3 regions of the Rhodococcus sp. LMD genome follow, and region 1 is predicted to be linked to each of the others. Evidence: riboswitches for the same ligand, from Rfam matches in the RefSeq annotation. Region 1 holds a riboswitch; each other region holds the start of a gene.
The links. Region 1 has a riboswitch for thiamine pyrophosphate ahead of thiO (glycine oxidase ThiO). Riboswitches for the same ligand answer to the same signal wherever they lie in the genome.

Region 1 (9,710 bases):
CCCGGCGTCGATGTACGACGGATGCGCGTGAATTGTGGTCGAGCGTGCGAACACGATCGGCACCCTTCTCCTCAGGGCGGTGCCGACGCGGCGCCGCCGGTCGTTGTCGTCCCCCCGGGTTTCACCATGCTCCCCCGATCCGCTGGAGGCAATAGACGGGCGTGCGCCGGCATTGCGGGGCGACCGGTTTCGCACGACCTTCGTCCGCCGCCGCTGCCGCCCTGCGAGCGCGGGCAGTGCCCCCCCCGTGCACGACCGTTCTCCGCCCTCGACGAGGCCGGGGGTGCCGCGACGCGTGCGGCACCACCGGGTCCGTCGAGAAACCGACCGTCACCGCCTCACATCCGGTCGCCTCAGGGTTCGAGCGGCGACGAGGCCTGCGCCCAGAACCGCTTCGGGATGCGGCCCGCGTGCCGGGCCCGGAAGCCCGCCTCGACGGCGTGGCGCATCGCCGACGCCATGAGCGCCGGGTCCTTCGCCCGGGTCACCGCGGTCGCCAGCAGCACCGCGTCGCACCCGAGTTCCATCGCGAGCGCGGCGTCGGACGCGGTACCGATGCCCGCGTCGAGGATCACCGGCACCCCGGCGGCCTCGACGATCATCTCGATGTGGTGCGGGTTGGAGATGCCCAGCCCCGTGCCGATGGGCGAGCCGAGCGGCATCACGGCGGCACAGCCGACGTCCTCGAGCCGTCGCGCCAGCACCGGATCGTCGTTGGTGTAGGGCAGCACGACGAAACCGTCGTCGACGAGTTGTTCGGCGGCCGAGACGAGTTCGATCGCGTCGGGCAGCAGCGTGCGTTCGTCGGCGACGACCTCGAGCTTGACCCAGTCCGTCCCGAGCGCCTCGCGACCGAGTTGCGCGGTGAGCACCGCCTCGGCGGCGCCGCGGCAGCCGGCGGTGTTGGGCAGCGGCGCGATGTCGAGGCGGCGAAGCAGATCGAGCACGCCGGTCCCGGACGCCGCGTCCACCCGGCGCATCGCCACGGTGGTCAGTTCGGTGCCGGAGGCGACGAGGGCCTCCTCGAGCACGGCGAGATTCGCGGCCCCACCGGTGCCGGTGATCAGCCGCGAGGCGAAGCTGCGTCCGGCGATCGTCAGGGGCGGCAGGTCGTGGCCGGGGTTGCGCTCAGCCACCCTGCACCGCCGTCAGCACCTCGATCTGCCAGCCCTTCTCGACGCGCTCGGACCACCGTCCCCGGGGGAAGAGGGCACCGTCCACGGCGACGGCGACCCCCCGGTCGGGGAGGCCGAGTCCGCTCAGCAGCTCGGCCATCGTCGGCGCCTGGGCGAACCAGCGCTCCTCCCCATTGACCGTGACTCCCACCGTCGGCGCACCGTTCATCACACTCACTCCTCGGTAAATCGTTGCGGATCAGCATATTTCGCCACAGCGAGCGGTTCGTCCGCGAGCTCCGCGACCACCGCGTCCGCCGTGACCGGGGTCAGCAGCACGCCGTTGCGGCCGTGCCCGGTCGCGGCGATCACCCGCTCGGACAGCCGGCCGATCAGCGGCAGGTTGTCCGGGCTCACGGGTCGCAGCCCCGCACTCGCCTCGTACAGCTCGTACTCGCCGATCGCCGGGAACAGCGCCTCGGCGTCGGCGATGAGATCCCGCACCCCCGCGACGGTGACCTGCGTGTCGTCGGCCTCGTACTGGGTTGCGCCGACGACGAGTCCGTCCGCGCGCGGCACCAGGTACGCGGGCCGGCCGTGCACGCTGCCGCGGACCGTCCGGTGCGGGGCGGGAGCCGCGCCCGGCCGGGTCCGCAGCCGCAGGATCTCCCCCTTGACCGGCCGCACCGGCAGGCCCGGCCACAACCGCGCCGAGGCGGCACCGGCCGCGAGCACGACCCGGTCGGCGTCCAGTTCGGTGACGTCACGCACCGGCTCGTCGACGAAGCTGACGCCGGCCCCGGCGGCAGCCCGTCGCAGCGCGTCGACGAGGACCCGGTTGTCCACGGCCAGCTCGTCCGGGGCCAGCAGACCCAGACGGATGCGCGGCCCCAGCGACGGCTCGAGTTCGCGCACCTCGGCGCGGCCGAGCACGCGCATCTCGTGCCCCTGCGCCGACACCCACTCGGCGATCGTGCGCAGGTCGGCGGCGTCGGCCGCGTCCAGCGCGACGGTCAGCGAGGCGGTGGAGGTGAACAGGTCGAGGCCGGTCTCCCGGAGCAGTTCGGCACCGAACGCCGGCCAGCGGGCCAGCGACGCGGCACCCAGCTCGAGGACGTGTTCCTCACCCGGCCAGCCCTCCGACAACGGTGCGAGCATCCCCCCGGCCACCCACGACGCCCCCGCTCCCGGGGACGGGTCGTGCACGGTCACGGTCCAGCCGGCCCGGGCCGTGCGCCAGGCGATCGACAGCCCGATCACGCCTCCGCCGACGACGGATACGGTTCCCAACAGTTCGTCCACCTCACTCCCTGCGCCGGCATGATCCGGTTCAGGTGCTGACGGTCGGGGCCGGCAGGCCCCCTCTCAGCCCCGCGATCCCCGGGACTCCCGTGTCGATTCGTTCAGAGCAGAGACTACCGTCTCCGCCGTGACTACCTACCGCGGCAACCGTCCCGCCCCCCGGGAACGCCTCGCGCAGGCCCGGCTCTACCTGTGCACCGACGCCCGTCGCGACACCGGCGACCTGGCCCGATTCGTCGAGGAGGCACTCGCGGGCGGTGTCGACATCGTCCAGCTCCGCGACAAGGGCTCGGCGGGCGAGAAGAAGTTCGGCCCGCTCGAGGCCCGCGAGGAGCTCGAGGCGCTCGAGGTGCTCGCCGCCGCCTGCCACCGGCACGGGGCCCTGCTGGCCGTCAACGACCGCGCCGACATCGCCCTGGCCGCCGGCGCCGACATCCTGCACCTCGGGCAGGGCGACCTGCCCGTGCGGTACGCCCGGCAGGTCCTCGGCGACGACGTGGTGATCGGCCGCTCCACCGCCAGCCGGGCCCAGGCCAGCCTGGCCGACATCGAGGACGGCGTCGACTATTTCGCCAACGGACCGGTGTGGGAGACCCCCACCAAGCCGGGCCGCACCGCAGCGGGCCTCGAGGTGCTGCGGGAGGTGGCCCGGTCGCAGCCGCGGCGGCCGTGGTTCGCCATCGGCGGCATCGATGCCGAGCGGCTGCCCGAGGTGCTCGACGCCGGCGCCACCCGCATCGCGGTGGTCCGCGCCATCACCGCGGCACCGAATCCGCGGACCGCGGCGGCCGCGCTGAAGGCCGCGCTGCCCCGCTGACGGTCCGTCACAGCCGGTCGCGCACCCGCGGCGGCCGCACTGGCGGCGCCGCCCGCTGACGGTCCGTCACAGCCAGTCGAGCACCGTCGACGGCGCCAGGGTCGGCACATCCCCGGGCAGCCGGGCGCGCAGTCCCCGGTCGGCCGTCACCACCACGGTGAGCACCTGGTCCAGGACCGCCGACGTGCCCTTCGCCAGGACGGCCAGTTCGTCGTCTCCGCTGCCGGCGGCGGTGTGCACCAGGGTGCGGTCGTCGTCGATCACCGCCGCGCGGGCCTGCCCCTCGAGGACCGCCTCGATGCGGCTCACCCAGCCGAACGAGCCGCCGGGCAGCTCGACGGTGCGGGGCACCGACTCCGCCAGCTCCGCGAGCAGTCGTGCGGTGGCGCCCGGCCGGTCGCGCCACCAGCCGTTCGGCCGCGCGCCGAGGACGTTGGCCGTGTCGAGCAGCATCCGCACCGCCCGGGTCCGCAGGTCCGGCCAGGCGGCCGCGAACCCGGAGTGCAGGGGCATGGTCTCGACGTCCGCCTCCGGCACCCAGCGCAGTTCGGTGCTCTCCCCGTTGAGGGTCGTCTCCATCGGGCTCGGGGTGTCCGCGACGACCGTGGTGTACGTCCATCCTCCGTCGACGCCGGAGGTGACCCGCTCGGTGCGCACGCTCACGGCAGCCGGGTCGATCCCGGTCTCCTCCTCGGCTTCCCGTACAGCCGCGACGACGGGACTCTCGTCGCTGTCGCGGGCGCCGCCGGGCAGCGCCCACGTGCCGCCCTGGTGGCTCCACGCCGCGCGGTGCTGCAGCAACACGGCCGGGGTGCCGTCGGGCAGCGGTGCACGCAGCAGCAGCCCGGCCGCGCCGAATCTGCCCCACCGGCGACCACCGTCGGGTCCGACGGCCCAGCCGTCCCCGTCACCTCGCATCGCGTCCGCCTCCCTGCCGCCCGGTCGCAGGCCGCGAGCCGGGCGTCCACCGTCCTCGGACGGCAACAACATCCCAGTACTGCTTATATGCTCGCCACACACAGTGCCACATCGGAAGGGGTGCTCTCGTGGACGTGCGCGTGACCCCCACGCTCGGCGCGGTCGGGGGTCGCCTCCAGCGCGGCGACGTGTCCGGTCCCGTCGTCGACCACGACCGCCGCGCCGACGACTGGCGCGCCCTGCTCCGATCCACCCCCGTCGCACTCTTCACGCTCGGCGCCCTGCTGCTGATCCTCCTCATCGTCTCCGGCATCGTCGCAGGTCAGACCGTGACGAGCCGGCAGGCCACGCACAGTCGGCTGCTCACCTCCGTCGAACCCCTCGCCGACGCCGCCCAGAGTCTCTACAGTGCCCTGTCCGTCACGGACGCGGCCGCCGCCACCGGCTTCATCGCGGGCGGTATCGAACCCGAGGAGGTGCGGGAACGCTACACCCAGGCCGTCGGCGAGGCGTCCACCCAGCTCGTCGCCGCGGCCGGCGGAATCGCCGCGGACGACAGGGTGGGCGCCCGGTTGGTGGCGGACATCGCCGGTCGGCTCACCGTCTACACCGGCCTGGTGGAGACGGCTCGTGCGAACAACCGCGTCGGAAACCCCGTGGGCGCCGCCTACCTGGGCGAGGCCTCGCACCTGATGCAGTCCGAACTGCTGCCGATGGCGCAGGAACTGTACGAACGCAGCTCGTCCGCCGTCACGTCCACCCAGCGTGCGGCCGTGCAGCCGCCGTGGACGTCGATCGGGATGCTGCTGGTGACGGTCGTCGCGCTGACCGGCGTGCACGTGATCGTCTCGCGGATCAGCCGCCGCACCCTGAACCTCGGTCTGCTCGCGGCCATCGCCTCGACGGGGATCCTGCTGTGCTGGCTCCTCGTTGCGGGACTGATCTCGTCGAGCGCCACCCGGAACGCCGTCGAGCGCGGCGGCGAACCGCTCGGGGTCTTCACCGACAGCCGGATCCTCGCCCAGCAGGCCCGGACCGCCGAGACGCTGCAGCTGGTCCGGCGGGACGTCACCGGCGAATACGACGCGATGTTCGACGGCAGCATGGACCGTCTCGACGAGTTGCTCACCGGCTCCGCGGCGGCCGACGTGGAGACCCAGGCCGAACCCGCCGGCCGCGCCGCCGAAGCGCGCACGGCCTGGCTGGCATCGCACGACCGCGTGCAGGCGGCGCTCGACCGGGGCGACTACCCGGCTGCCGCGATCCTCGCCACCGGCCCCGGGCCCGACGAGGCGGCGGCCCAGTTCCACGCCGTCGACCGCGCCCTCGAACGGGGCATCGACCTCGCGCGCGCCGAACTCCGCGGCAACGAAGTCCGCGCCGCGGACACGCTGTCCGCGCTCGCACCGGCCGCGTGGGTGCTGACCGTGCTCGCGGGGATCGGCGTCGTGGGAGGACTGGCGCCACGGATCCGGGAGTACCTGTGAACATCCGCAACGCCCTCCTCGCCGCCGTCGTCGCCGCGGCCGTCCTCACCGGTGGGTGCGCGACGTCGCAGCCGGAGATCGTCGTCGGCCCCGACGTGTCCTACACCGAGCCGCCGCTGCCGGAGCGCGCCGCACTCGCGCCTACCGACGTGCCGATCCCCCCGGAGCCGGACTGCGGCGACCCGACCGCCGGGCTGCGTCCCGACGGGGCGACGACCGGGCCCGCCCTCGATGCGATCCGGGCGCGCGGGCGCCTCGTCGTCGGGCTCGACACCGGCAGCAACCTGATGAGTTTCCGCGACCCCTCGACCGGCCGGATCGCCGGGTTCGACGTGGACATCGCCCGCGAGATCGCCCGGGATCTGCTCGGCAGCCCGGACCTGCTCGACTTCCGGATCCTGAACTCCGCGGACCGGGAGCAGGCCCTGCAGGATTCCACCGTCGACATCGTCGCGAAGACGATGACGATCACGTGCGCCCGACGTGAACGCGTCGACTTCTCCACGGTGTACTTCGTCGCCCAGCAGCGTGTCCTGGTGGTCCAGGGCTCCGACGTCCGGGACGTCGCCGATCTCGCCGGCCGGCGGGTGTGTGTCGTGCGCGGCACGACGTCGCTGATGCGTCTGCGGCAACTGCAGCCGTCCGCGGCGATCCTGACGGTCCCGTCGTGGGCGGACTGTCTCGTCGTGCTGCAGCAGCGCCAGGTCGACGCGGTCAGTACCGACGACACGATCCTCGCCGGGCTCGCCTCCCAGGACCCGTACCTGGAACTGGTGGGGGCGCCGATCGGAACCGAGCCCTACGGCATCGGGATCGCGCAGGGCCGTGAGGATCTGGTGCGGTTCGTCAACGGCACCCTGGAGCGGATCCGTCGGGACGGCACGTGGACGCAGATCTACAACCGCTGGCTCACCGTCCTGGGGCCCGCCCCGGCGCCGCCGCCCCCGACGTACGTGGACTAGAGAGAACCCATGTCCGACACCGACGACGACACCGGACCGGCGACAGCGTCCGCGGCACCCCCGGATTCCGGTCCGGCCACTGCACCGGCGGCCCCGCCGGAGTCCGGTCCGGCGACCGCACCGAGCGCCGGCCCGGGAACAGCACCGAGCATCGGTCCGGGAACGGCACCGAGCATCGGTCCGGAAACAGCACCGAGCATCGGTCCGGAAACAGCACCGAGCATCGGTCCGGAAACAGCACCGAGCATCGGTCCGGAAACAGCACCGAGCATCGGTCCGGAAACACAGCGCAGCCGCCAGGCGAGCGTGCCGTCGCAGCGGTCGTCCTCGCGCCGCTCCCGGTCGCGGCTGCCGTCGCGGCGACGTCTCGCAGGTATGGTCGACATCCCCGTCCCGACCCCCGTCGATCCCGAGTCCGTCGTCCTGCGCGACCCGCATGTCGCCGAGGGCAAACGGTTCTGCTGGAAGTGCGGCAAGCCGGTCGGCCGCAGCACCCCCAACGGACCGGGCGCGACGTCGGGCCGATGCCCTTCGTGCGGAACCCCGTTCGAGTTCACTCCGATGCTCGCGGTCGGCGACGTCGTCGGCGGACAGTACGTCGTGCAGGGCTGTCTCGCCCATGGTGGTCTCGGCTGGATCTACCTGGCGATCGACCGGAACGTCAGCGATCGCTGGGTGGTCCTGAAGGGTCTGCTGCACTCGGGAGACGCCGAGGCGCAGGCCGTCGCGCTGGCCGAGAAGCAGTTCCTCGCCGAGGTGACGCATCCGAGCATCGTGAAGATCTTCAACTTCGTCGAACACCCTCGCCCCGACGGCAGCCCGATGGGCTACATCGTCATGGAATACGTCGGCGGGCACTCGCTGCGCGAGGTGCTCGACACCTGCCCCAAGCCCGCGCGGATGCCCGTCGAGCAGGCCGTCGCGTACGTCCTCGAGATCATGCCGGCGCTGAGCTATCTGCATTCGGTCGGGCTCGTCTACAACGACCTCAAGCCCGAGAACATCATGGTCACCGAGGAGCAACTCAAGCTCATCGATCTCGGTGCCGTCACCGGAATCGAGGACTACGGCTACCTGTACGGCACGCCGGGCTACCAGGCCCCGGAGATCGTGCGCACCGGCCCGACCGTGGCGTCCGACATCTACACCGTCGGCCGGACCCTCGCCGTGCTGACCCTCGACATGCCGTGGAAGCAGGGGCGTCCGGCCGACGGCCTCCCCACGCCGGCCGAGGCGCCGCTGCTGGCGGAGTACGAGTCCTACCACCGGCTGCTGCTGCGGGCCACCGATTCCGATCCGCAGCGGCGGTTCGAGTCGGCCGACGAGATGGCGAGCCAGCTGACCGGTGTCCTGCGCGAGATCCTGTCGCAGCAGACCGGCGAGGAGCATCCGGGGCTGTCGTCGGTGTTCAGCCGGCAGCGGACGACGTTCGGCACGGACGAGGCCGTCGGGCGCACGGATTCGATCGTCGACGGTGTCGAACGGGACGAGAACCTCGCGGCGCGTGATGTGGCGGCGGCGTTGCCCGTTCCGCTGCTCGACCCGCTCGATCCGAGCGCGGCACTGTTGGCGGCGGCGGTGCACAGCGAACCTCAGCAGACCCTCGACGCGCTGCGCCACGCGCGCGACAACGGCATCGAGCGCGTCGTCGGCACGGCCGACGTCTCGTTCTCCCGGGAGATCACCCTCGCCGAGGTCCGCGCCCATCTCGACCTCGGGCACGGCGTGCGCGCCACCGAGATCCTGGGCAAGCTCGAACGTGACCTGGGAGCGGACTGGCGCATCGACTGGTACGCCGGTCTCGCCGAGTTGATCAACGGCGAATACGAGTCCGCCTTCGGCAGATTCGAGAAGGTGCTCGCCGCGACGCCCGGCGAGGCCGCACCCAAGCTCGCCCTGGCGGCCACGGCCGAACTCATCCTGCAGCATTGGGAGAGCGACGATCCCGGTGCCTGGCGCGCGTTCTGCGAGAACTACTACCGCACCGTGTGGCGCACCGACCACAACGTGGTGAGTGCCGCGTTCGGTCTGGCGCGGCAACTCACCCTCCGCGGCGATCGGGCAGCCGCGATCGCCGCTCTCGACCAGGTGCCGCCGAGTTCCCGGCACCACGCCGTCGCCCGGATGACGACCGTGCTGATCCTGCTGCACGACCGTCCGGTCGAGGAGATCGAGGAGGCCGACCTGCGCGAGGCCGCGCGGCGGGTGGCGACGTTGTCGCCCGAGGAGGGACGGCTTCTGCAGATGCGCACCCTGGTGCTCTCGATCGCTCTCGACTGGGTCCGCGCCGGGCACTCGGCACGGCGCGAATCGGACCCGATTCTCGACGTCCCGTTCGACGAGAGGGGTCTTCGCAGCGGTACCGAGACCGGTCTGCGGGACCTGGCCCGCAACGCGCCGACGCGCGCCCACCGCTTCACGCTCGTCGACCTGGCCAACGCCATCCGCCCCCGCAGCCTGCTGTGAGCGAGCGGGCGGATCTCGCGGCATCGGCCGAGTAGGCTCGACGACAACCTCCCGCTCGGCGCGGGGGTCGCCCGATCACCGTCCCTGTGGACAACTCCGAAGTTGTCCACAGTCCGGCGAGGTGGGTTCCGCAACGGCCGGACGCCCTGCATCGTGTGCGTCCGTGCATTCCTTCGACGCTCCCTTCCGGGGCACCGAGGCTATCGCGTCCGGTGCGCTGACCGCCTACGAGTTGCGGCACGGATTCGTCCGCCTGCACCGCGATGTTTACGTGCGGCGAGGTGTCGCGCCTACGGCACGCAACAGGGCCCGGGCGGCGTGGTTGTGGTCGGCGGGCAGGGGAACGCTCGCCGGACTGTCGGCCGCGGCGCTGCACGGGACGAAGTGGATCGACGGCTCCGCCCCGGCGGAGCTGCTTCGGGCCGGTCACGTGCGTGCGCCCTCCGGCATCGTCGTCCGGCAAGGCATCCCGGACGACGACGAATTGTGCCGCGTGGACGGAATGACGGTGACAAGTCCGGCGCGGACGGGGTTCGACCTCGGCCGCACTGCGAAAGGGGACCGTGCTGTCGAACTCCTCGACGCCTTGTGTCACGCCACCGGTGTGAAGCCTGCGGAGATCCGCGAGCTCGCCTGCCGGCAC
Region 2 (9,710 bases), 2.3 Mb from region 1:
GTTCCCAGCCGCGGGCAACGAGACGGAACCGACGGTAGATGGGCGGATCGCCGCGCTGTCGGCCACCGCTCCGTCCCGCTGACGCAGAACACCGGCGCGAGTGGCTCAGTCGGAGAGTTCGTCGAACAGGGTCGGCTCGTCCGGGTTCTCGAACAGCTCGATCTGCTCGGGCGGGGACGACCGGCGCCGGCGCCGGCGTTTCCCGGTGGTGCCGGCCGGGGGCACGAGCAGTCGCATCGCCGCCGTGAGCGACCGGCAGGTCGATTCCCACTCCTGCGCCTTCGCCTCGGCCCGTGCGGTACCGGCGCCGTCCCCGGCCGCGGCGCGTCCCATCGCCTCGGCCTGCCAGCACACCTGCGCGTCCACGCTCATCCGCAGGAAGCGCAGCAGCTGGTCCGGTTCGTCGTCGGCCATGCGGGCCACCGTGCGGGGCTCCACCGCCACCTGTCCGTCGAGATGGAAGTCGCGCACTGCCAGCAGCGTCAACGGAAGATCCGCCTCGGACTCCGCCGTCCACGGCGGCAGCTCGTCCGCGGGCGGCGGCACACCGTCGTGGTCGATCTCGTGCAGCAGCTCGCCGCCGAGACGGGTGCCGAACCCCTCGTCCAGTCCCTCGAGGAACTGCGCGACCAGGTCGAGCGTGGCCAGCAGGTGGGCCGGCACGAACGGCGACGCGGGCAGGTGTGCCGCCACCGCCACCCGGTCCTCGACCAGCACGAACTTCAGGTGCGGCCACCGCCGGTTGAGGTCGGCGACGACCTCGGCGGCGCGGGTGCGTCCGGTGATCTGGTGGACGATCGGGGCGAACACGTCGACGGTGCGCTCGTGCGGTCCGACACCGACGAACACGACCATCCCCGCGACCCGCAACGCCAGGTCGCCGTCCTCGTCCCACAGCGGGACGTCGCCGATCCGCTCGCGCAGTGTCGACTCGATCAGCTCGCGTACGTGCTCCTCGCCCGCCGTCTCGACGGCGAGGGGGAGCGCAGCCTGCGGCGGGATCTCCTCGGCCGGCGGGGGCAGCTCGAAGTCGGCCCGGCCGGTGCCGAACGTCTCGGTGCGCAGGAACAGCGGATGCGGCACCCCCCACACCCGGCGCAGCGCCGTCACCGCGACGGCCGCGAGCTGGTCCGCCCACGCCGCGGGCCGGTCCATCCAGTAGGCGGGCGACCCGCCGTCCTCCGGGTCGTCGGGTCCCCGGGAAGGTGCGCGCCAGCCGAGCTCGGCGAGCAACGCCTCGTCGCCCGGGCCGAGACGACGATCGGAGTCGAGGTGGGCATTGGACGGCACCTCGCACCGAACCTGGCCCTCACCCCACGCGTAGAACTGCACGCACGGTCCGGCCGGGCCGGTGTCCTCCTCGACGAGTGGCTCGAGGACCAGCCCGTCGCCGTCGCTCATCGCCGCCACGTGGTCGGCGAGACGTGCCCGGAACTCGTTCCAGGACCGGTCGACGTCGCGGTCGAATCGGCTCTCGGTGTCGGTCACGATCCACCCCCTTTTCCGCTGTCGCGGGACCGTGTGACGACACTAGCCGGGGGGACCGACAGTCGCCGGGCGGGCAGCATCACTCGGTGGCGGGCCCGGAACATCCGGCCGCCCGGGCCGCCGTCGGCGCAGGCTGCGGGCAGCCGACCCGTCAGCGCAGGCTGCGGACGAACACCCCGATCGACGCGACGGCCCGTCCCGCCTCGGGCACGATGCCCGCCGCGGCCTGGAACACGTGCACCTGCCGCTCCCACACCTGCAGTTCGCAGTGCACACCCGCGCCCGCGAGACGCGCGGCCATCAGCTCGGCGTCGACGTACGTCATCTCCTCCGAACCGGTCTGGATGAGGGTGGGCGGCATGGCGGTCAGGTCGGCGTCGACCGGGGACACCGCGCGAGGACCAGGCCCGCCGGCGGCGGCGTCGATGCGGGCGATCACGTCGGCCAGGGCCGGAACGGCGCGGCGCGGGAACAGGGCGCACCGATACGAATTGGGATGCGCGAGCTTGCCGCGGGTGTCGAGGTCGGTCAGCGGCGAGAGCGCCACGTTGCCGGCCGGACGGCCGAGGCCCAGCCGCAGCGCCTCGAGCGTGACCTGGAAGGTGAGGAATCCACCCGCCGAGTCGCCGGCCACCACGATCCGCTCGGCCGGGTAGCCGTGCGCGATCAGCCACCGCAGCCCCTCGATGCCGTCCTCGACCGCGCTCTCGATCGGGTGCCCCGGCAGCATGCGGTAGGCGACGCTGAGCACGGGAGCCCCGGCTGCCGACGAGATGCGCGAGACCATCTGCCGGTGGGTGGTCAGCCCGCACACCAGGAACGCCCCGCCGTGCAGGTACAGGATCGCGGTGGAGCCGTCGGCGCCCGGCGCGGCGAGGAACTCGGCGCGGCAGGACGGCAGCCGCACCGCATGCCGGTGCGTGCCGGGGACCGGCTTGAGGGGAAACGCGAGGCGGTCCACCACACCGGTCGGCCAGGGCAGGTGCGGGGCGCGTGCCCACGCGTCGATGACCGGCTTGACGGTGCTGCGCACCGAGAAGGTCAGCGCCTGGGACGGAATGCTCACCCCGGCGATCTCACGTCGCAGCACCGGCCGCGGTACGGGCGGATACGACAACGACGGATGGTTCGACGCGGTGCTCGTCACCGGAACCTCCTCGTCCTCGTCCGCTCGGGCGGAGCTGCGCTCGTCGGCTCCGGCTTGTCCTCCGCGGCCCGTCCGCCGTGGCTTTCGCAACGTTCGTCCGGGTCGGTTGATCGACAGTACGACGACGATCCGCCGGGGCGAAGCACCGTGACTCGATGGAGACCGGGCATCGTGATTTCCGCAGGTCGCGGGCCCTTCTGTTATCTATTCGGTACGGCATGCGCGGGACCGACGTACGATCCATCCCAGCGTGCGACGGCGGACGAAAGGGGGCAGTCCCCGTGGGGTACATGCCGGTGACGGACTCGATGTTCCTGCTCGCCGAGTCGCGGGAGCGCCCGATGCACTTCGGTTCGCTGGAACTGTTCACCCCGCCGCCCGACGCCGGCCCGGGGTACGTCACCGACCTCTACAACCGGCTCGTCGCCGACGCGCACGTCGACGAGCTGTTCCGCAAGCGACCGGCCGATCCGGTGTCGAGCCTCGGCTACACCTGGTGGACCGTCGACGACGAGATCGACCTCGAGTACCACGTCCGGCACTCGGCGCTGCCGGCACCGGGCCGGATCCGCGAGCTGTTCACCCTCGTCTCCCGCCTGCACAGCGGGCTGCTCGACCGGCACCGGCCCCTGTGGGAGGCGTACCTGATCGAAGGACTCGCCGACGGCCGGTTCGCCGTCTACACGAAGATGCACCACGCGCTGCTCGACGGGGTCTCGGGGCTGCGGCTGTTGCGGCGCACCTACACCACCGACCCGAGCGCGCGCGACTTCCCGGCGCCGTGGCACCTGCCGCCCCGCCCCCGATCCGGGAACGGATCCGGGACGCACGCGCGGACGTCGACCGTCGGTACGGTGCGCTCCGTGGCCGGCGACGTGCTCGGCGCGGCGCCCGTGGCGCTGCGGATCGCGCGGACCGTGCTCGGCGGCCGCCGCGTCGCACTGCCGTACGAGGCCCCGCGATCGATGTTCAACGTCCCGATCGACGGGACGCGGCGCTTCGCGGCGCAGTCCTGGAGCCGCGCACGCATCACACGGGTGCGGTGCGCGGCCGGCGTGTCGAGCAACGACGTCGTCGTCGCGATGTGCGCCGGCGCCATCCGCGCCTATCTCCTCGAGCGGCAGGCGCTGCCGGAGACCCCGTTGATCGCGATGGTCCCGGTGTCGCTGCGCGCGAAGGACACCCCCGAGTCGGACTCGGGTGGCAACAGCGTCGGGGTCACGCTGTGCAACCTCGGCACCCATCTCGAGGATCCGCTCACCCGGCTGTCGACGGTCAGCGATTCGATGGCGGAGGGCAAGACCCTGTTCGGCGGGATGACGCCGCTGCAGGCGACGGTGTGGTCGGCGCTCAACATCGCCGGACTCGCGCTGGCGCCGATCTCGGGCGCGGTCGCCCTGGCGCCGCCGCCGTTCAACCTCATCATCTCCAACGTGCCGGGACCGCGGGAACCGGTGTACCGGGGTGGATCCCGGCTCGACGGCATCTATCCCGTGTCGGTCGTGCTCAGCGGTCAGGCGCTCAACATCACGCTGACCAACACCGCGGACACCGTCGACTTCGGCGTGGTCGGGTGCCGCCGCACCGTCCCCGCACTGCAGCGACTGCTGGGACATCTCGAGGACGCCCTCACGGAACTCGAACTCGCACTAGATATTTCGTGAGCGGTGTCAGTCCCGCAGCGACGAGCTGCGCGGGTCCTGGGGTGTCGAACCCCGCGCGCCCGTGCTGTGTAGGACGTCGACGAGTTCGCCTTCGAGCGCCACGAACTCCGGAGACGTCAGCGCGTCCAGGCCCCGGGGGCGCGGCAGCGGCACCGACACTTCGTGGCACACCCGCGCCGGGCGGGGCGTGAGCACCAGCACCCGATCCGACAGCAGCAGCGCCTCCCGCACGTCGTGGGTGATCATCAGCACCGTCCAGCGGTCGCGCTGCCACACCTGCTGCAGCCACAACTGCATCTCGGTGCGGGTCAGCGAATCCAGGGCGCCGAACGGTTCGTCCAGCAGCAGCACGTCGCGGCCCTGCAGGACGGTCCGCGCGAGTGCCGCACGCTGCCGCATCCCACCCGAGAGCTGCCGCGGCGCGGCCTCCTCGAACCCGGCGAGACCGAAGGCGGGGAACAACTTTCGTGCCCGGTCCCGCGCCTCACCGCGGGGCGTGCCCTGGACCTCGAGGCCGAGCGCGCAGTTGTCGAGCACGCTGCGCCACGGGAACAGCAGATCCTTCTGCGGCATCAGCGCGGCGCGTCCCGGTGCGGCCGGCCGACCGGCGACCGTGACGGCGCCGGTGTCGGGCACGTCGAGGCCGGCGACCAGCCCGAACAGGGTGGACTTGCCGCAGCCGCTCGGGCCGATGAGCGAGACGAACTCGCCGTCGGCCACCGCGAACTCGGCGCCGTCGAGGACGGTGCGCCCATCGAACGCCTTGTGCACGCCGGTGACGGCGACGGCGTTCACCGCAGGCTCCTCGTCGCCAGCGCCCACGGGGCCACCACCCGCTCGGCGGCATAGGTGAGCAGGTACAACGCGAGGGAGAGCACCGCGGTGACGAGCACCGCCGCGAGTACCAGATCGGTCCGGAACGAGTTCTTCTGGGTGCTCATGTAGATCCCGAGTCCCGACGTGGCGCCGACGTACTCGGCGAAGACCGCGCCGACCACGGCGTAGGTGACCCCGATGCGCAGCGCCGTGAAGAATCGGGGCAGCGCCGACGGGAGCCGCACGTACCGGAACTCCTGCCGACGCGAGGCGCCCATGCTGCGCAGCAGCGCCCCCGCCTCCCGGTCCGCGGCCGCGAAGCCCTCGATCAGGCCGATCGCCATGGGGAAGAACGTGGCGAGCGCGATCACCAGGATCTTCGGCAGCAGCCCGAATCCGAACCAGATGATCATCAGTGGCGCGATCGCGATGATCGGCAGGGTCTGCGACACCACGAACAGCGGCACCAGGGCCCGGCGCAGCCACGGCGAGAAGTCCACGACGATCGCCAGCGCCCAGGCGACCGCCAGGGACACCGCGAAGCCGACGAGCGTGACCTGCAGCGTCGACCAGGCGTGACCGGCGATGTCGGTGCGGTGCGCCCACCCCTGCTCGAGGACCCGGGCGGGGGAGGGCAGCACCTGCGGGCGGATGCCGCTGACCGCCACGTACAGCTGCCAGCCGAGGGCCAGCGCGGCGACGGTCAGCGCGGCCGGGGCCACGCGCCGCGCCCAGGAATTGCGGGTGGGGTCAGGGGGTGAGGTAGTCATCGGTGAAGTAGGTCGACCAGTCCGGCTCGGTGGTCAACGGTGCGCCGTCGGGACCGGAGAGCAGGCCCTTCTCGAACAGGAACCGGGAGTACCCGGTCCATCGCTCGAGGGTGAGGGTGCCGACGCGGCCGTTCTCGTCGCGCAGGTAGTCGGTCGACAGCATCCGCTGGCTCTCGTAGACGAGGTCCTCGTCGGAGAAGGCCCCCGGGTTCGCCTCGATCAGCGCGCGAGCGCCGCGGTCGGGGTCCTGCGCGGCGATCTCGTAGCCCCGCTGGACGGCCTGCACGAAGGCCCGGGCCTGGTCCGGGTGTTCGGCCAGCCAGTCCTCGTTGCCGTCGACCACGATCGCGTAGGCGTCGGGGAACCCGTAGTCGGTGTAGCGGAAGTAGCGCATCGGCAGCCCGCGGTGCTCGGCCTCGATGCCCTCCCATGCCAGGTAGGAGACGGTGAAGTCGGCGGTGCCGGAGTACACGGCCTCGTACGCGGAGGTGCCGAGGGTGACCGAGGTGAAGTCGCCGCGCCCGCCGTCGTTGCGGATCACCTGGGCGAGCGTCTCCTCGTCGCCCGGGTCGCCGAAGCCCGCATAGGTGCGGGAGTCGAGGTCCGCGGGCCGGGTCAGGTCGGCGCGGTCCGCCTTGACGGCGATGCCGGTCGCCCAGTGCTGCAGCGGCGCGAGCACCGAGACGGTGCGCGAGCCGGCCGCCCGGGAGAACGTCGCCTGCGCCTGCGTGGAGATGCCGAACTCGGCGTTGCCGGCGTCGACGAGGGTGTCCGGGGTGGTGTTGTTGTAGGGCAGGAACTCGACGTCGAGACCGGCGTCGGCGAACAGGCCCTCCTGCTGGGCGACGTACAGGCCGGTGTGGTTGGTGTTCGGCGTCCAGTCCAGGGCGAATCGGATGGTGTCGCCGGACTCGTCGCCGTTCCCGGCGCAGGACGCGGTGAGCAGCAGCGCGGCGGTGACGGCGGCCAGGACGGTGAACCGGCGGCGCAGCCGGGGGAGCGTGGTCATGAGGCCGGCCACTCCTGGGTGTTGAGCGCGGTGTCCCAGAACAGCAGCTCGTAGCGGGTGGCGATGGTGAACGCCTCGGCCATGGCGTCGCGCTCGGCGTCGGTGGCGGCTGCCGCCGCGGCGTCGACGAGGTCACGGGCGCCGGCGACCGCGGCATGGAACTCGGGCGCGTCGTAGGTGGTGACCCACTGGGCGTAGGGGTGGGCGGGATCCGCGGCGAGCACGTCGGCGGCGCGGACGGCGAGGTCGCGGCCGACCTCGGCGTAGATCCAGAAACAGGGGAGTACCGCGGCGGCGCCCACCGGATACGGGTCGGTGGCGACGGTGGCGGTGAGATAGGAGACGTAGCCGAGGCAAGCGGGCGAGTGCGCGGGGGTGTCCTCGGCGGGCGGCAGGACGCCACCGGTCAGCAGACCCCGGTGCAGGGCGGATTCCTCGGTGGCGGCCGTGGCCGCGCTGTTCGCCCAGAACGCGGCGGTGCCCGGGTCCGGGGCCTTCACCGCGAGCAGGGCGAGTGCCTTGGCGTACCCGGCGAGGTACAGGGCGTCCTGCTCGATGTAGAAGCGGAACGCGTCGAGCGGCAGCGTCCCGTCGCCGAGGCGGCGCAGGAACTCGAGGTCGTCGATGGCCTCGCGCAGGACCTTGGTCCGGTCCCACAGCAGATCGGTGAAGCGGTCGGTCCCTGCCGGGACCGACGCGCGGGCAGGCATGGTCATGCCAGGACATCCCTTCGTCAGCATTACCTGATCAGGTTCGACGGGTGTGATCTCAGCCCCGCGCATGTGCGGAGCACCCCGTGTCTACGGAGCCGACGATAGCACTCGGCGCAGACCGCCTCCGCCGCCCGGGCCACCGGGCTCCGCATGCAACCTGTCTGTTGTTGGTACCTTGGCCCGAGACCGTTCGTTCGGGAGGAACCGTGGACGCCGAGACGCTCATCGTCGGCTGCAAGTACGGCGACGTACGCGGCTACCGCGACGGCTCCGTCTACACGTGGAAGGGAGTCCCGTACGCCGCGCCGGCGTCCGGCGACCTCCGGTTCCGCGCCCCCGAACCGCCGGAGCCGTGGACCGACGTGCTCGACGCGCGGCGCTTCGGGCCCATCGCGCCGCAGGGACGCAACAACCCGATCCCCATCGATCCGGGGCTGACGATCGGTGAGGACTGCCTCTCGTTGAACATCTGGGCGCCGGAGCCGGACGGGGAGCCCCGGCCGGTGATGGTGTGGATCCACGGCGGCGCCTACGTCCTCGGTTACTCGGGTCAGCGGATCTACGACGGACGGTTGCTCGCCGAGCGCGGCGACGTCGTCGTGGTGACGGTCAACTACCGGCTCGGCGCGCTCGGGTTCCTCGACTTCTCGTCGTTCTCGACCGCCGGGACCACCTTCGAATCCAATGTGGGGCTGCGCGATCAGATCGCCGCGCTCGAGTGGGTCCGCGACTGCATCTCCGCGTTCGGAGGCGACCCCGACCGGGTCACCGTGTTCGGCGAGTCGTCGGGTGGCGGGTCGCTGACCACACTGATGACCGTGCCCCGCGCCGAGGGTTTGTTCCACCGGGCCATCGCGCAGAGCCCGCCGGCGACGTCGGCGTACGGGTCCGAGCGGGCTGCGCGGGTCGCCGAGCGGTACCTCGAGATCCTCGACCTCACCCCGGCGCGGGTGTGGGCGCTGCGGGACATGCCGCACGAGGCGCTGACCGATGCGGGGGACGTGCTCGTCGGCGAGATCCCCACGAAGTTCCCCGGCACGCTCGCGATGGCGCCCGTGGTCGATCGCGACCTGGTGCCGAAGTATCCGGTGGCGGCGTTCCAGAAGGGGCTCGCGCACCGGATCCCCCTGATCATCGGCTCCAACAAGGACGAGCCGTCGATCTTCCGCTTCATGAAGTCGCCGTTGATGCCGGTGAGCGACGCCTCCGTGCAGGCGATGCTCGACGCCCTCGCCGAGGACCACCCGGAGTTGCTGCCCGACCGCATCGCGGAGATCATCTCCGCGTACCCGGATGTCACGAAAACGTCCGGGGCGATGGCTCTTTCGCGGGACGCGGGGTTCCGGATGCCGGTGGTGTGGATCGCCGACGCGCACAGCGCCCACTCGCCGACGTGGGTGTACCGGTTCGACCATGCGACCCCGATGCTCAAGGCGGCACGGATCGGTGCCGGCCATGCCACCGAACTGCCCTACGTCTTCGGCAATTTCGGGACGCTCGATCGCGATCCCACGTTCTGGCTCGGCGGGCGCAAGGCTGCGACGACGATCTCGGGCCGGATCCAGCGTCGCTGGCTGGCCTTCGCGCACCACGGCGTGCCGGCCGCCCTGGACGGATCCCGGCACTGGGCGCCGTACGACACCGACAAGCGCATGACCCTCCTGATCGACAACACCGACACCCTCGTCCCGGACCCCGACAAGATACTGCGCGAGGTGTGGGGCGACCAGGTGATGGGCTTCAGCTGACCGCTCGGGGGGCGGCCGAATGTGACATTCCGTCGGTCTGACCGACGCGATGTGACATTCGGCCACTCCCGACGGTGGTGGGAACTGGTCTTACCACTTGACCTCTGTCCGGATGGGGGCTTACGGTCGGGTCGTGATGTTCGAGCCGATCGCCCGCAAGTCCGCCTCCGGCGAGGTGTACGACCAGATCGCCGCCCGGGTGCTCGGCGGCGACCTCGCCGCCGGGGCGTCGCTGCCGAGCGAACGCCACCTCGCCGAGGCGTTCGGAGTGTCGAGACCCGCTGTGCGAGAAGCCCTCTCTCGGCTCGCGCACGCCGGGCTGGTGGAGGTGCGCCAGGGGGAGGCGACCTCGGTG
Region 3 (9,710 bases), 480 kb from region 1:
GGTCGCCGCCCGGCGGTGCCAGTCGTTCGGGAACGCCGATTCCGCTGGCTGCCACGACCCAGCCGTGACCGTCCACGACGACGGCAGGCCCACACGTCGCTGCGAGCACCGGTGCCGCATCGGCACGGAGCCTGTCGAGGTGGGCGGCATGCTCGCGCCAGAGCATCGACTCGGCCAATCGCACAGCCGTCTGCACGAGGGCCACGGTGGCCGGATGCACCGACATCGCGGACCCGCTGATGTCCAGTACCCCGAGTACCTCGCCGGAGCGTGGATCGTGGACCGGTGACCCCGTACACGACCAGCCGTAGTGGGACCGCGCGTAGTGTTCGGCCGAGAAGAGCTGCACCGGAGCGTCCTCGACCAGCGACGTGCCGACCGAATTGGTGCCCACCGACTTCTCCGACCACCGGGCGCCCTCCACGAATCCGAGGACGTCGGCTTCCCTCTGCACGTCGCGTGCACCCTCTCGCCACAACACCACCCCGTCCGAGTCTGCGACGACCACGATGAAGTTCGCGTCGCTCGCCACCTCGGTCAGGGTGCCGCGTAGCTCGGGCAGAACCGATCTCAGGGCACTTCGTGCACGGCGCGCCTCGAGTTCGGAAGTGTCCGCGAGTACGACGTCCTCACACCGGGCGGGACTGACACCGTCTGCCCGAAGACGCGACCACGACCGGGCGACGACGTCGCGCGGCGGCACCGGCGGCGTCCGACCGGACATCACCGCGTCGTGGACGTCGCTCAGCAATCGGGCGCGGCGCGACAAGTCTTCACCGGAACCGGAAGCGAGCAACCGTTGGCGCGCCGAACTGGCCTTACTCACGCCGTCCAGCCTACCGTCAGGAGTGTGAGCCACACCATGGCCCCTGCCGTCTGCGGCCGTCACGAATGCGGAATTCGTCGACGATCTCGCACACTCGCCGAGAAGTGGGTCGACCGGCACACTGCCTGAGCAAGATCGTTCCGCACGAACGCTTTCGGGCCCCACGCACGCCACCACAGGTCGACACACCCGCGGGAAGCGGACCGCACCGTGTACGGCGTGGCCCCGGCCGGCTCGCCACCGAACCCGTCCATCTCCCGCGGCCCCACCGAGCCGCCGAACGACGTCGACGCCTTATGATCCTCTCGACACGGGGTGCCCTGGAGGAGGGCTGAGATCACACTCGTCGAACCTGCTCTAGTTCGTACTAGCGAAGGGATGTCCGAACGACGATGTCTGCTTGTCCACCGCCGCGAGTGTTGTCCGTTGCCGGTTCGGATTCCGGAGGACAGGCAGCGCTTCTTCTGGACCATGTTCAGGCGACCCACTGCCGCCGGATCGTCCTCGTGCCGGGCGGGGATCCTTCGCAGCCTGCCGAGTTGTCCGATGTGACATCGAAGTTCGACGTGCAGGCACAGCCGGGGTAGTCTTGCGACGGACTCGACACGGGGTGCCGGAAACGGCTGAGAGACAGACCCGTCGAACCTGATCTCGATCATGCGAGCGAAGGGATGCCGAGCCGGCGCGGCCGTGTGGTCCGTCGCTGCGGTGAACCCCTTCCCACCGAAGGGAAAGAACAGACAATGCTCCTGCAGAACCAGACTGTCCTCGTCACCGGCGCCGGGCGCGGTCTCGGTCGCCACCTCGCGCAGGCGTTCGCCGACGAGGGCGCCGCCGTCGTGGTCAACTACCGCAACAGCAGCGACGCCGCCCACGCCCTCGCCGAGAAGATCGGCCCGGACCGTGCGATCGCCCTGCCCGCCGACGTGACCGACGCCGCGCAGGTAGACGTCCTGTTCACGCAGGCCCGGAAACAGTTCGGCCGGCCGGTCACCACCGTGGTCAACAACGCGCTGCCCGACTTCTCCTTCAACGGCGACGCGCGCCGCAGAGCCGACGAGATCGGCTACGGCGACTTCGCCGCTCAACTCGACGGCATCGTCGGCGGCGCTGTCAACACGATCCAGGCGGCCCTGCCCGGCATGCGCGAGGCCGGCGGCGGCACCGTCATCAACATCGGCACCAACCTGTTCCAGAACCCGGTGGTGCCGTATCACGACTACACCGCCGCCAAGGCGGCACTGCTGTCGCTGACCCGCACGTTCGCGGCAGACCTCGGGCCCGAAGGCATCCGCGTGAACATGGTCTCCGGCGGGCTGCTGCGCACCACCGACGCATCGGCAGCGACCCCCGAGGAAGTATTCGACCTGATCGCCGCCTCCACGCCCCTGCGGAAGGTCACCACCCCGGCGGACGTCGCCGCCGCCGTCCTGTTCTTCGCTTCCGACTGGTCGCGAGCAGTGACCGGCCAGAACCTGGTGGTCGACGGTGGACTGGTGATGAACTGATGCCGGAGCCCCGCACCCTCCATCTGAACGCCTTTCTCCACGGTGTCGGCCACCATTCGGCGGCCTGGCGGCATCCATCGTCCGCGGCGGAGCGAATCGGCGACATCGCCTACTACGAGGAACTCGCGCGGACCGCCGAACGCGGCTGCCTCGATGCGGTGTTCTTCGCCGACGGACACTGCGTGAACCCGGGCTACACGGCCGGGACCACGTGGTTTCTCGAACCCCTGACCGCGCTGTCCGCCATGGCGCGCAGGACGAATCGCATCGGGCTGGTCACCACGGTGTCCGCGAGCTTCCATACACCGTTCCATGCGGCGCGGATGCTCGCCTCGCTGGACCACATCAGCGGTGGACGGGCCGGGGTGAACATTGTGACCTCGATGTTCGACGCGGAGGCGCGCAACCACGGGTTCGACGCGCTGCCGGACCATGCTGAGCGTTACGGCCGCGCCGAGGAGTTCATCGAGGTGCTGACTGCGCTGTGGGACTCGTGGGACGAAGCCGGCATCCTCGTCGATCGCGCGGCCGGTCGATACCTCGACGCCGATGCCATCCGTCGGATCGACCATCGCGGTCAGCACTTCCGCGTCGACGGGCCGCTCACCGTGCCGCGTTGTCCGCAGGGGCGTCCGGTGCTGTTCCAAGCGGGCGCGTCGGAGACCGGACGCAACCTCGCAGCGCGGCACGCCGAAGCGGTGTACTCGGTGTCGTGGGATTCGGCCGCGGCGCTCGACTTCGCCACCGATCTGCGTGGCCGCGCTGCCGCCGCCGGACGAGATCCCGCGTCGATTGCGATATTGCCGGGCCTCGTCCCCTACGTCGGTCGCACCGAGGACGAGGCCCGGGCGAAGAAGGCGACCCTGGACGCGTTGCTCGACATCGACGCTGCGCTCGCCCAGCTCGGTGTCTTCACCGGTCAGGACTACACGGGCCACGATCTCGACGCGCCGGTGGACGACCTGCCGTCCCTCGATCAGTTCTCCGGCCCGCAGGGCCGCTACGCGACGGTACAACGGATCATCGAAACGCACCGGCCCACTCTGCGTGAACTGCTCGGCTACCTCGCGGCCGGAGGAGGACATGCGACGATGATCGGCACGCCCGAGGCGATCGCGGATGGGATCGAGGAGTGGTTCGTCGCCGGCGCCTGCGACGGATTCAACCTGATGTGTCCGGCGTATCCGGATTCGCTGGACGACTTCGTCGACCTCGTCGTCCCGGAACTGCAACGCCGCGGCCTGTTTCGCACCGCATACCCCGGGGCCACCTTGCGCGACAGTCTGGGACTGTGGTCCTTCGCGTGAAGGCACCCGGGTGACGGCGCCGCTCGGGTAGTGCACAGCGCGGTCAGGGGTCCTGCTCGTCGAGCACCCGCCCGACGAAGCCACCGAGTCGAGTCCCGAGCCGGCGGATCCGAGTCTCGGTGGGCAGTGCTCGATCGGGCTGATTGCCGGGCAGAGGCGCCAGCTCCCGCACATACAGTGAGCATGCGAAGTTGCTGCACATGTAGGTTCCGATGCTGTTTCCGGCCTTGCCGCCGGCGCCGGCCTTGCGCGCCGTGAACAGCGACGTTCCGCCGGTGCGGTGAACGGCGTGGCAGAGGGTGCACATCGTGCTGCGCCTTCGGGACCCGTCGGTGTCGGCCTGGCGCAACTCGATTCCGACCACCCGCTCGGCGTGCCGGGCGATCAGGTACGCGCGAAGCGGAGCTCGGGGGTCCGTCCAGCCGAGGAAGTCGAGTTCCGCCCAGCGCACCGTGTCGAAGTCGGGTGGGAACGTCACCGTCCTGATCCTGCTGCGCGAGCTGTTGACGAACGACCCGAGGATGTCGTCGCGGGACAGTGCCTGCATCACCATTTTTCCTTCCACGTCTGATTCATGAAACGCGTGGAGTATAAACTCGCCGGCATGGGTCGCCACAAGGATGTCGAGCGTCGGCGCGCACTCCTCGAGGGCTGCTGCTCCTACGCCGAGGAGCACGGGCTGTTCGGTCTCACTCTGCGTCCGCTGGCCGACCGGCTCGATACGTCGACCCGAAATCTCCTCCACCACTTCGGCAGTCGTGAGAGCCTGATCGCCGAGATCGTCGACCGCACCCTGGTGACCCATCTGGCCGCCTCGCGGGAGCTGCTCCTGCGGATCCGTGATCTCCCGGCGGGCGAGTCGTCGCCGTCGGTGACTGCCGCCCACGTGACCGCCGTGATCTCGCAGGGGCTCGAGCTGGCCTGGGCGGAAGCGCACACGCCGGATGGGCGCCGGCGAACCGCCATGTTCTTCGAGATCTATACCGCGGCGACGCGGGATCCCGAGCTGCAGCAGACATTCCTCGTCCCGGTGGTGACCGAATGGCTCGACCCCATGGCCGCGGCGATCGAGGCTGCGGGCGCGGCACCGGGCGCGGCCCGGTCCGTCGCCTCGCGCATCCTCGCGGTCCATCGAGGTCTTCTCCTCGAGGATCTCGCGCTCGGCTGCAACGTCGCCACCGATGCAGCGCACCGGGACGCCGTCCTGGCGATCCGTACCGAGATCTCCCGTGCGACTTCCTCGGACGAGGAAGGGGTCCGTGACCCGGCCGAGTGAGCAGCCCGCCAATCGTTCGTCGCGACCCCGTTCGCACCGCTGTTCCGGGCTTTCCCGGCGTCGCCGGGGTCGCCGACCGGCCTGGGATCGAGCCCGGCTCGATCGGCGGATCGGCACGAGCTGCCGGACCTTCGTGGGCCACCGTTCTCATCGGCCTCGCAATCGTCCGGCACAACCAGTCTTGCTAACGATAACGATTATCAGTAGCTTCTGTGGCGCTGGGTACTACGGAGGATGCGAGCGGAAGGCCACGTGTGGCACACCTACTGCTGGTCGAGAGCTGGGTCGGGGCAATGGGAACGTTGCTGCCGAGAGCGATTGCCGACCTGGGAGTCGAGTTCACATTCCTGACCCGACGACCGGGGCACTACCCGGACACCCTGCCGGACGGCTCCCCGCATCCGCTGCGTCTCGGTCGCGCGGTGGCGACTGCCGAGACCAACGATCCGGCTGCCGCACTCGAGGCGGCGCGGCGGATCGATGCCGAGGCAAGGATCGACGGCGTCCTCACCAGTTGCGACTACTACCTGCCGACGGCCGCGCGAATTGCCGCCGCGCTCGGACTTCCCGGTCCGACACCCGAGGCGATCGAGACCGCCTGCGACAAGGCGCGCACCCGGGCGGTGTTGGATTGCGTCGGTGTCCCGGGGCCGCGGCACACCACCGCCTCGGTCGACGACCCGATCCGGCTCCGTACCGCGGCCGAGTTGGTGGGATTCCCCTTGGTGGTCAAGCCCACCGATCTGTGTGCGGGAATGTTCGTGCGACGCGCGGACAGTTGGCTGGATGTCGAGTCGGCGGTGCACGCGCTGCGCGGGTTCGAGATCAATGCGCGCGGGCAGCGGCGGAGTCCGGTGGTGTTGCTCGAGGAGTTCCTCGCCGGACCGGAATTCAGTGTGGAGAGCTGGATTTCACGCGGAAACGTCCACACGGTCGGCGTGACCGACAAGAGCCTGGGTGGGACGTCGGGTTTCGTGGAGACCGGGCACATGTTTCCGGCCGACCTGGCTGAGGGGGACCGCGCGAAGGTGGTGGCCGCCGCGGAGGAGGCGATCGACGCGGTGGGCCTCGATCACGGTGTGGTGCACACCGAACTGCGTCTGACCGCCGCCGGGCCGCGGATCATCGAGATCAATCCACGGCCGGCCGGCAATCAGATCACCGAGCTGATCCGGCATGTGAGCGGAGTCGACCTGCCGCGGGTGGCGGTCGAGCTCGCACTGGGACGCGAGCCGATCGTCCCGGCGGTCCCGGACGAGCACCGTGACGGCGGACGGCCCTCGAGCGCAGCCGTGAGCATGCTGGTGCCGACGAGGGCGGGTGTCGTCACCGGAATCGAGGGAGTGGACACCGTCGCAGCCGATCCGTCGGTGGTCTCGGCGGCGTTCAAGGGGCCCGGTCACCGAACCACGCCGGGAATGGACAACAACAGCTACCTGGGCAGCGTCGTCGTCATCTCGCCGGAGCGGTCCGGGGCCCGCCCGCTGGCGGAGCGCCTGTTGTCGTCGATCTCCGCCACATACGGCGAGGAGCCGGCGTCGTGACCGCCACCTCGGCGATCGATACCGCGACGAACGGGCGCCTGGCTGCGCTTCTCGAGTGCTACCGCACCGACCCTGCCCGGCGTCCCGCGCGCGACGTGGTGGTGTCGGTTGCGTTCACCACGTCACAGGGGGTACGGCACGGCGGGCGCAGTGGCGGCTACCGCAACCAGGTGATCTCGCTGCGGGTGGGGGCTGCGACGGGCTCGTGCGCGGTCGAGCCGGGCTCGGTGGATCCGGAGATCGTGCACGCCTGCGCAGGGGTGGCAGTGGCCGATCTGCTGCACCATGCCGAGATCGCCGTGCAGATCGCCGCACTCGACGCCTACCTGACGCACCAGCGCCCGCACTCGGATGAGCCCCGCGCAGTGACGGTGCAGCTGGATTCCGGGGATTCGCTGCAGCGCTCGCTGGCCCGGGCGCATCACGTGACCGGGCTGGTCGACGCACCACCCGGCGGGCGGGTGCTGGTGATCGGAGTGGTCAACTCGCTGCTCGTCAGCTTGCGCGAGCGCGGGCTGCGGTACGTGCCGTGTGATCTGAAGGGCGGCACCACCGAGTGGGGTGAGCCGATCGTTACCGACTTCGCCGAGCATCTCGACGAGTGTGATGCGGTGCTGGCCAGCGGAATGATGCTGGGCAACGGCACCGTCGACACCTTGTTCGCGCGGGTGGCAGCGTCCGGCCGGCGGATTCCGATCACGATGTTCGCCCAGAGTGGCGCCGCGGTCGCCCGGGAGTTGCTCGGACACGGCATCGACGCACTCTCGGCCGAGCCGTACCCGTTCTTCTGGCTGACCGGGGACGCCGGCCCGATCTACCTGTACCACGGGTCGAGGGCACGATGACTGTGATCGATCTACCGGCGCGGGTGGGGAACAGCCCACTCGTCCGCATCCTCACGCCGGTGCCGACCCGGCATCCGGGCTACTTCGCGAAGATCGAGGCGCTCGGCCTCGGTGGGCTCAAGGCGCGGTCGGCCCTGTCGATGCTGGTCGGCGCCCGGCGACGCGGGGAACTGCGGGACGGCGCGCGGATCGTCGAATCGACCAGCGGCACTTTGGGAGTCGGGTTGGCATACGTGGCACAGCCACTCGGCCACCCCGTGACCCTGGTGGTGGACTGCGAGCTCGAACCCGCCATGCGCAATTTGCTGTGCGCGCTGGGTGCCACCGTGGAGATCGTGGACCGTCCGCACCCGGAAGGCGGGTGGCAGCAGGCCAGGCTCGACGTCCTGCACCGGATTCTTGCCGCCGACCCGGATGCGTACTGGCCCAACCAGTACGACAATCCCGACAACGCCGTGGGCTACCACGGGCTCGCCGACGAGATCGTCGCGGGCCTGGCCGCACAGGGTATCGAGCGGGCCGAGGTGCTTGTGTGCAGTGTGGGCACCGGCGGCCACAGCAGCGGAGTGGGTCTGCGGTTGCGCCAGGCGTGGCCGGACCTGCGGATCATCGGGGTCGATGCGGTGGGGTCGACGATCTTCGGACAGCCCGCCGCCTGCCGGGTCATGCGGGGACTGGGCAGCAGCGTGCATCCGCGCAATGTGCGATACGAGATGTTCGACGAGGTGCACTGGGTCGGCCCGCGCGAGGCCGTGCACGCCTGCCGCAGCCTGGCGCGGGACGGGTTCCACACCGGCGGCTGGTCGACGGGTGCGGTGGCCACGGTGGCCGGGTGGGCGGCCACCCGCTGGCCGGGCTCGGTGGTCACCGTCTTTCCGGACGGCCCCGACCGCTACCTGCGCACCATCTTCGACGACGACTGGTGTGCTCGGCACAGCCTGCTCGCTCCGCCGCGAACACATCCGCACGAGATCGCCGAGTGCGGTGACCCGGCGGAGTGCTGGACGCGGTGCGAATCCGTGCGGGCCCCGCACCCGGGGGCGAGGGACCGGATGGAGACGGCGCGATGAGCCTGACCTGGTCGGTGAGCACCCTCGCCCTGGCCCGGCCGTTCCGGATCAGCCGGGCGGTGATGTCGTCCCGCCAGGCGATCACGGTCACCGTGACCGATCCCGACACGGGATCGTGCGGCCGCGGCGAGGTCGTCACCTCCGTGTTCGCGGGCCTGGACGTGCACCTCGTCGAGGCCCAACTGCGGGCGGTCGCGGCGTGCTGCGGTGCCCGAGGGATCCCCGAAACGATTCCGGCACACGTGCACCCGGCGGTCGCCGGCGCCGTGTGGTCCGCCGTCGCCGACTACCGGGCACGCGTGAACAGGCAGACGGTCGCTGCGCACCTCGGGCTGCCGCTGCCCGCCGAGATCCCGATCTCCCGCACCCTCGGAATCGGTGCGCCCGAGGACATGGCCGCCGAGGCCGCCGAGTTGTCCGGGTGCGGGTTCGCTCTGCTGAAGGTCAAGACCGACGCCGACCCGACCGAATCGGTACGGCGGCTGGCCGCCATCGCCGCTGCCGCTCCAGGCGTGGACCTGATCGTCGACCCGAACGAAGCGTGGACCGCCGCCACCGCGCTGTCGGTACTCGCCGACAGCGGTGGTCTGCCGATCGTCGCGCTCGAACAACCGCTGCCGGTGCACGACCGCGACGGAATGCGGGAGCTGCGCAGCCGCACCGATCTTCCGCTCGTCGCGGACGAGGCCGTCCACGACCTGACGGACCTGGACGAGCTGACCGGCCTCGCGGACGTGGTGAACATCAAACTCGCCAAGTGCGGCGGCATCTACCGCGCCCACGCACTGGCCGAGGCGGCCGGCGCGCGCGGAATGGAGGTGATGCTCGGCTGCCTGGTGTGCAGCTCGCTGGGTATCGCCCCCGCGGTTCAGCTGGCGTCCCTGGCCCGATGGTGCGACCTGGACGGGCACCTGCTGCTCGCCCGAGACCCGTGGGCCGGCCTCGGGGGCGGAGACGGAAAGCTGCGCCCGAGCGGCCTGCCCGGACTCGGGGTGTACCGACCCGACAACGAGGAAACGCGATGACCGCCACCGACTCCCCGGCAGGGACCTTCGCTCTGCTGCGCAGCTTCCCCCGCTCGGTACAACTGCTGGTGCTCAACCAGTACGGCGTCAACACCGGCTTCTACATGCTGGTGCCGTACCTGTCGATGCATCTGACCGGGAACCTGGGTCTGTCCCTGGCGATCACCGGCCTGGTCCTCGGGGCGCGCACCCTCAGCCAGCAGGGGTTGTTCCTGATCGGGGGCACCGCTGCCGACCGGCTCGGACCCCATCGGGTCATCATCGCCGGCTGCGCACTACGGTCGGTGGGCTTCGCGGTGTTCGCTGTGG

Region 2: linked by a shared signal. The riboswitch ahead of ACWPQI_RS08430 (TenA family protein) and the one ahead of thiO (glycine oxidase ThiO) in region 1 are both predicted to bind thiamine pyrophosphate.
Region 3: linked by a shared signal. The riboswitch ahead of ACWPQI_RS20670 (3-oxoacyl-ACP reductase) and the one ahead of thiO (glycine oxidase ThiO) in region 1 are both predicted to bind thiamine pyrophosphate.

Annotation. Positions count from the first base shown of each region.
Region 1 covers NZ_CM148557.1:4,056,265-4,065,974, forward strand. The annotation lists gene ACWPQI_RS18575 (antibiotic biosynthesis monooxygenase) at 1-63, opposite strand, end outside; gene thiG (thiazole synthase) at 354-1,136, opposite strand; gene thiS (sulfur carrier protein ThiS) at 1,129-1,344, opposite strand; gene thiO (glycine oxidase ThiO) at 1,350-2,408, opposite strand; TPP riboswitch at 2,406-2,518, opposite strand; gene thiE (thiamine phosphate synthase) at 2,545-3,234, shown strand; gene ACWPQI_RS18600 (NUDIX hydrolase) at 3,301-4,152, opposite strand; gene ACWPQI_RS18605 (hypothetical protein) at 4,281-5,639, shown strand; gene ACWPQI_RS18610 (glutamate ABC transporter substrate-binding protein) at 5,636-6,601, shown strand; gene ACWPQI_RS18615 (hypothetical protein) at 6,598-6,987, opposite strand; gene ACWPQI_RS18620 (serine/threonine-protein kinase) at 6,977-9,067, shown strand; gene ACWPQI_RS18625 (endonuclease domain-containing protein) at 9,231-9,710, shown strand, end outside.
Region 2 covers NZ_CM148557.1:1,792,119-1,801,828, forward strand. The annotation lists gene ACWPQI_RS08400 (T3SS (YopN, CesT) and YbjN peptide-binding chaperone 1) at 106-1,488, opposite strand; gene ACWPQI_RS08405 (alpha/beta hydrolase) at 1,640-2,635, opposite strand; gene ACWPQI_RS08410 (WS/DGAT/MGAT family O-acyltransferase) at 2,926-4,299, shown strand; gene ACWPQI_RS08415 (ABC transporter ATP-binding protein) at 4,306-5,094, opposite strand; gene ACWPQI_RS08420 (ABC transporter permease) at 5,091-5,885, opposite strand; gene ACWPQI_RS08425 (ABC transporter substrate-binding protein) at 5,866-6,894, opposite strand; gene ACWPQI_RS08430 (TenA family protein) at 6,891-7,610, opposite strand; TPP riboswitch at 7,603-7,701, opposite strand; gene ACWPQI_RS08435 (carboxylesterase/lipase family protein) at 7,814-9,355, shown strand; gene ACWPQI_RS08440 (FadR/GntR family transcriptional regulator) at 9,492-9,710, shown strand, end outside.
Region 3 covers NZ_CM148557.1:4,532,120-4,541,829, reverse strand. The annotation lists gene ACWPQI_RS20675 (GAF domain-containing protein) at 1-751, opposite strand, end outside; TPP riboswitch at 1,128-1,222, shown strand; TPP riboswitch at 1,423-1,515, shown strand; gene ACWPQI_RS20670 (3-oxoacyl-ACP reductase) at 1,570-2,334, shown strand; gene ACWPQI_RS20665 (LLM class flavin-dependent oxidoreductase) at 2,334-3,641, shown strand; gene ACWPQI_RS20660 (FBP domain-containing protein) at 3,685-4,188, opposite strand; gene ACWPQI_RS20655 (TetR family transcriptional regulator) at 4,216-4,917, shown strand; gene ACWPQI_RS20650 (ATP-grasp domain-containing protein) at 5,172-6,461, shown strand; gene ACWPQI_RS20645 (hypothetical protein) at 6,458-7,306, shown strand; gene ACWPQI_RS20640 (PLP-dependent cysteine synthase family protein) at 7,303-8,376, shown strand; gene ACWPQI_RS20635 (enolase C-terminal domain-like protein) at 8,373-9,401, shown strand; gene ACWPQI_RS20630 (MFS transporter) at 9,398-9,710, shown strand, end outside.